One region of the Streptomyces sp. NPDC058758 genome, then DNA from elsewhere that is predicted to be linked to it. Evidence: riboswitches for the same ligand, from Rfam matches in the RefSeq annotation. Region 1 holds a riboswitch; the other holds the start of a gene.

Region 1 (3,200 bases):
GCGACCAGGCCCGTCGCCGCGAGGACGACCGCCAGCGCGCCGAGCAGCCACAGCCGCTCGCCGTGGGAGCCGGTTCCGGCCATCGAGCCGCCTGCGCCGCCGCCGGTGGTGCCGGGGCCGGGGCCGGGTGCCGGCACCGCGGTGGTGGCCACGGAGGGCGAGGGGGTCGGGCCGGCGGTGGTGGCCACGGAGGGGGTCGGGTCGGCGGTGGTGACGTCGTCGTACCGGGGCTGCTGGTACCGCTGCCCGACGGGTTCGACGACGGGTTCGACGACGGGTTCGACGACGGCATCGGCGGCATCGGCGACGGCGGCGGCCGGACCGGCCGCCGCCGCCGACGGCGAGAGCGTGCCCGCGGCGAGCAGGACCGCCCCGAACAGGCGGGCGGGGCCCGCCCCGCGCCGGCGGACGGGGTGAGATCGTACGAAGCGCATAAAAGGGCAATGTAGGCAAAGCCCATCATCTGCGGACGTTACGCCACGCGACGGTGCGCGTACTCCGTGATCTCGGCCATCGGCGGGCGCTCCTCCGTGTCCACCGCGTACGTCCGCGGCTCGAAGCCGCTCTCGCCCCGCTCGAACTGGGTCAGCCGGGGGCGGACGAGGTGCCCCCGGGACAGCCGCAGCTGCGCCGTCCGGTAGATCGCCGCCGCCATCCGGCCCAGCGCCTGCCCGTCCTGGTGCCGGTGCTTGCGCACCCCCACGTCGACCTGCGCGAGCGCGTCCAGGCCCACCGTGTGCAGCGCGTCGACGAGGAGGCCCAGCTCCACTCCGTAACCGACCGGGAAGGGGAGCCGTTCGAGCAGCGAGCGGCGGGCCGCGTACTCGCCGCCCAGCGGCTGCACGAAGCCGGCCAGGCGCGGCCAGTGCAGATTGAGCAGCGGGCGGGCCACCAGCTCCGTCACGCGACCGCCCTGACCTGGGGCGTCGCCGAAGGGGCGGTCGTACATCGCCTTGACGAACTCCACGTCCGGGTCGGTGAGCAGCGGGCCCACGATGCCGGTGACGAAGTCCGCCGAGAAGTCCCTGAGGTCCGCGTCGACGAAGCAGACCACCTCCCCGGTCGTCACCATGAGTGACCGCCACAGGACCTCGCCCTTGCCGGGCACCGCCGGGATCCGGGGGAGCACGTCGTCGCGGGCGACCACGCGCGCGCCGGCCGCCGCCGCGGCCTTCGCCGTGCCGTCCGTGGAGCCCGAGTCGATCACCACGAGCTCGTCCACGAGCGGGGCGGCCGGGCCCATCAGCTCGCGCCGGATCACGCCGACGATGTCCCCGACGGTCGCCTCCTCGTTCAGCGCGGGCAGCACCACGCTGACCGTCGTCCCCCGCTTGGCGGCGAGGACCCGCTCCAGGGGCCGGTCGGACACGGACCAGGACCGCCGGTCCAGCCAGCGCTCCACTTCTTCCAGCAACGTGATCTCCATCTCGCGGATCGGACGACCGTCTCCACCTTCGAAGCCTTCGGTTACAGTCTTGAACAACGCGGATGCCCGATGCATGTCGGGGTCCCACCCGCGTCTCACAATCGAATACCGCTCATCCAGAGGGGCAGAGGGATACGGCCCGTTGAAGCCCCGGCAACCCTCCAGTCGGTTCGTCTTGCACCCGCGAGGCCCCCGGCTAGGGAAGGTGCCAAATCCGTCTCATGGCGAACAATTCGTCATGGGAAAGATGAGGAGAAAGGGCCTCGCCTCCATGGCTGTAAACACCGTCGCACCCGCAACCGCCGCTGCCGACACCACCGCCTCCACCATCGATCTCGGCCCCGCGTCCGGCCTTTCCTGTCGCGAATGCGGCCAGGTCTTCGCCCTCGGCCCGATCTTCGCCTGCGAACTCTGCTTCGGCCCCCTCGAAGTCGCCTACGAGCTGCCGCTCGGCGACCCCGAGGCGCTGCGCAAGCGGATCGAGGCCGGCCCCGCGAACATCTGGCGGTACGCGCCCCTGCTGCCCGTCCCCGCCGACGTCGCCGAGAAGCCGAACCTGAACCCCGGCTGGACCCCGCTCGTCAAGGCCGACAACCTCGCCCGCGAGATCGGCGTCGCCCCCGGCAGGCTCTTCGTCAAGGACGACTCCGGCAACCCGACCCACTCCTTCAAGGACCGGGTCGTCGCCCAGGCCATCGAGGCCGCCCGCGCCTTCGGCTTCACCACCCTCTCCTGCTCCTCCACCGGCAACCTGGCCGGCGCCGTCGGCGCCGCCGCCGCCCGCGCCGGCTTCCGCTCCTGCGTGTTCATCCCGCACGACCTGGAGCAGGGCAAGGTCGTCATGGCCGGTGTCTACGGCGGCGACCTCGTCGCCATCGAGGGCAACTACGACGACGTGAACCGCTTCTGCTCGGAGCTCATCGGCGACCCGCTCGGCGAGGGCTGGGGCTTCGTGAACGTCAACCTGCGCCCGTACTACGGCGAGGGCTCCAAGACGCTCGCGTACGAGATCTGCGAGCAGCTCGGCTGGGTCCTCCCCGACCAGCTCGTCATCCCGATCGCCTCCGGCTCCCAGCTCACCAAGATCGACAAGGGTCTCCAGGAGCTCGTCAAGCTGGGCCTGGTCGAGGACAAGCCGTACAAGATCTTCGGCGCCCAGGCCGAGGGCTGCTCCCCGGTCTCCACCGCCTTCAAGGCCGGCCACGACGTGGTCCGCCCGCAGAAGCCGAACACCATCGCCAAGTCCCTCGCGATCGGCAACCCGGCCGACGGCCCCTACGTCCTCGACATCGCCCGCCGCACCGGCGGCGCCGTGGAGGACGTGAACGACGAGCAGGTCGTCGACGCGATCAAGCTGCTCGCCCGCACCGAGGGCATCTTCGCCGAGACCGCGGGCGGCGTGACCGTCGGCGTGACCCGCAAGCTCGTCGAGGCCGGCCTCATCGACCCGGAGCTCACCACCGTCGTCCTCAACACCGGCGACGGGCTCAAGACCCTGGACGCCGTGGCCGACAGTTCTCAGGCGACCGCCACCATCCGCCCGAGCCTGGACGCGTTCCGCGACGCGGGCCTGGCCCACTGAAAGGTCCGTGAAGCCACCATGGCCGTGAACGTCCGCATCCCCACCATCCTCCGCACCTACACCGGCGGGCAGTCCGAGGTCCCCGCCGAGGGCGCGACCCTCGCCGAGGTCATCGCCGACCTGGAGAAGAACCACACGGGCATCGCCGCCCGCGTCCTGGACGACCAGGGCAAGCTGCGCCGCTTCGTGAAC
Region 2 (3,200 bases), on a different contig from region 1:
CGTCGGAGCCGAGCAGGGTGCGGACGAGCGGGTGGGCGCAGAAGAGGCCGTCGCGGACGCCGATGCCGTACTCGGCGGAGAGGACCGCGGCGAAGTGGGAGCTGTTCCAGCCGTCGACGACGAAGGAGATGACGCCGACGCGCGGGGCGTCGTCGCCGAAGAGGGAGAGGACGCGGACCTGGGGCACCTCGGCGAGCCCGGCGCGGACGGTGTCGATGAGGTGCCGCTCGCGGGCGACGAGGGCGTCGAAGCCGGCCTCGGTCAGCGCCTTGCAGGCGGAGGCGATGGAGTAGACGCCGATGACGTTCGGGGAGCCGGCCTCGTGGCGGGCGGCGGTGGTGTGCCACTCGACGTCCACGCCGCCGTCGGCGCGGCGTGCCACGGTACGGGAGGCGCCTCCGCCGGCCAGGTAGGGCTCGGCGGTCTGGAGCCAGTCGGCGCGGCCGGCGAGGACGCCGGAGCCGAAGGGCGCGTACAGCTTGTGCCCGGAGAAGGCGACCCAGTCCACGTCGAGTTCCTTGACGGAGACCGGGTGGTGGGGGGCGAGCTGGGCGGCGTCGAGGACGATCCGGGCGCCGTGCGCGTGGGCGGCGGCGGCCAGTTCGCGCACCGGCCACAGCTCGCCGGTCACGTTGGAGGCGCCGGTGACGCAGACGAGGGCGGGACCGTGGGGGTCGCGGTCGGCGAGGGCGCGCTCCAGGGTCTCGACGGCCTGGGCCGGGGTGCGCGGGGCGTTGAGGTAGGTGACCTGGGCGTCGCGCCACGGCAGCAGCGAGGCGTGGTGCTCGGTCTCGAAGACGAAGACCTGGCAGTCGGCGGGCACGACCTGGGCCAGCAGGTTGAGCGAGTCGGTGGTGGAGCGGGTGAAGACGACCTGGTCGCCCTCGCGGCAGTCGAGGAACTCGGCGACGGTGGCGCGGCTCTGCTCGAAGAGGTCGGTGGAGAGCTGGGAGAGGTAGCCGGCGCCGCGGTGGACGCTGCCGTAGTACGGGGCGTAGGCGGCGACGTCGTCCCAGACGCGCTGGAGGGCGGGGGCGCTGGCGGCGTAGTCGAGGGCCGCGTAGGTGACCTCGCCGCCGGTGACGAGCGGGACGGTGACGTCACGGCCGAGGACCGGCAGCGGCTCGGCGCAGCAGGCGTCGGCGGACTCGGCGGCGGCGAGGGCGGAGGAGGCGGCGGCGTTCGGGCGTGCGGACATGGCGGTATCTCCCGGCGGGACAGGCGAAAGGGCGTGAAGGGCCCGCAGGGCAGCGCGAAACGGCGTGCCGCGTACGGGTGTTGCCTCGACGCACGGCGAGAACGGGGCCGTACGGAGGGGAGGAGAAGGGGGCCGGAGGCCCTAACGCATTCGCTTGCTCACGAGACCGCTCCCTCAAGGACCAGGACCCCAGGGATGGCGCAAGGGGTCCGCGCTTGCCATGGACCTTGCTGTCCACGGCCTGGTCTTCACCCGGGGCACCCCGCCACGGACGGAGGGTTGCCGGACAGCCAGCCGGGGCTTGGGGCTGTCACTCATGACCTGTAGCCGAACGTATGCCACCGCTCGCGTTCCGCGCAACCCCGTCCGCATTCCGGGACGGGGTCGCGCGGTCCGCGCGGCGGGTCTCAGGCGTGGGTGGCGGCGACCCAGCGGTCCAGGGACGCGCGGGCGGCCCCGGAGTCGATCGACTCGGCGGCCCGCGCCATCCCGGCCCGCAGCTGCTCCGCCAGGGTGCCCTCGCCGGGCTCCAGGGCGGTGAGCGCCGCCGCCGCGTTGAGCAGCACCGCGTCGCGCACCGGCCCGGTCTCGCCGGCCAGGAGCCGGCGGGCGACGTCCGCGTTGAAGGAGGCGTCGGCGCCGCGCAGCGCCTCCAGCGGCGCGTAGTCGACGCCGACGTCCTTGGGGTCGAAGACCTCCTCGCGGACGGCGCCGTCGCGGACCACCCACACCCGGGAGGTGCCGGTGATGGTCAGCTCGTCCAGGCCGTCGTCGCCGCGGAAGACCAGGGCGGAGTTGCCGCGCTCGGCGAAGACCCCGGCGACGATCGGCGCCATCCGCGGGTCGGCGACGCCGACGGCCTGCGCCTTCACCCGGGCCGGGTTGGTGAGCGGGCCGAGCACGTTGAAGGTGGTGCGGATGCCGAGCTGGCCGCGGGCGGCGGCGACGTGCCGCAGCGAGGGGTGGAACCTCACCGCGAAGCAGATGGTGATGCCCGCCTCCTCGGCGACCGCGGCCACCCGGGCGGGGGTGAGGTCGAGGTTGACGCCGAGCTTCTCCAGGACGTCGGAGGAGCCGGAGGCGGAGGAGGCGGCCCGGTTGCCGTGCTTGACGACCCTCGTGCCGGTGCCGGCGACGACGATCGAGGCCATCGTGGAGATGTTGACGGTCTTGGCGCCGTCGCCCCCGGTGCCGACGATGTCGACGGCCGGTCCCGGCACCTCGATGGTGTTGGCGTGCGCGTACATGGTGCGGACGAGCCCGCTGATCTCCTCGACGGTCTCGCCCTTGGCCCGGAGCGCCACCATGAAGCCGGCGATCTGGGCGTCGGTCGCCTCGCCGCTCATGATCAGGTCCATCGCCCACGCGGTGTCGTCGGCGGAGAGGTCCTTCCCCTCCAGGAGGCCGTTCAGGAGGACGGGCCAGGAGCGGCCCGCCGTGGTAGGTCCTCCAGCGGGGGTCACAGCGCTCATGGCAGCTCCTGATGATCGTGCGTCGGATACGGGGTCCAGCCTATCGATCCCCGGGAACGGCAAAGAGCCCCGTCCATCGAATGGACGGGGCTCTCGCCGTGGCGACCTACGTCAGGAGGTCGGGAGGGAGTCAGTGGTGGCCGTGGCCGCTCTGGATCTCCTTGTACTCCTCCAGGGTGGGCTTGGCGACCTGGTTGTCGTCGCCGTAGTAGCCCTTGTTGAGCTTGACCCGGAGCTTCTCCATCGCGCCGATCTTCCGCTGGACGCCGTTCTCGTCGACGGCCGGCGGGAGCGCGGCGGGCTCGTACTGCTCGTGCGCGGTGAGCTTGTACAGCTCGCCCTGGCTGAGCGGCTCGTGGACCTCGACGAACTCACCGTGCGGCAGGCGCTTGATGATGCCGGACTCGCGCCCGTGCAGCACCTTGTCCTTGTCCCGGCGCTGGAGGCCGAGGCAGATCCGCTTGGTGACGATGAACGCGATGACCGGGCCGACGAAGAAGAAGATCCGCACGAACCAGGTGATCGAGTTG

The links. A riboswitch is a leader RNA that binds a small molecule or an ion and turns the genes downstream of it on or off. The one in region 1 is predicted to bind S-adenosylmethionine.
Region 2: linked by a shared signal. The riboswitch ahead of ACFW6A_RS01680 (aminotransferase class V-fold PLP-dependent enzyme) and the one ahead of thrC (threonine synthase) in region 1 are both predicted to bind S-adenosylmethionine.

Annotation. Positions count from the first base shown of each region.
Region 1 is NZ_JBHYPS010000015.1:117,276-120,475, forward strand. It holds gene ACFW6A_RS20030 (hypothetical protein) at 1-434, opposite strand, end outside; gene ACFW6A_RS20035 (glucosyl-3-phosphoglycerate synthase) at 473-1,414, opposite strand; SAM riboswitch class I at 1,536-1,680, shown strand; gene thrC (threonine synthase) at 1,698-3,008, shown strand; gene ACFW6A_RS20045 (MoaD/ThiS family protein) at 3,027-3,200, shown strand, end outside.
Region 2 is NZ_JBHYPS010000001.1:365,095-368,294, forward strand. It holds gene ACFW6A_RS01680 (aminotransferase class V-fold PLP-dependent enzyme) at 1-1,198, opposite strand, end outside; SAM riboswitch class IV at 1,405-1,520, opposite strand; gene trpD (anthranilate phosphoribosyltransferase) at 1,606-2,670, opposite strand; gene ACFW6A_RS01690 (cytochrome bc complex cytochrome b subunit) at 2,801-3,200, opposite strand, start outside.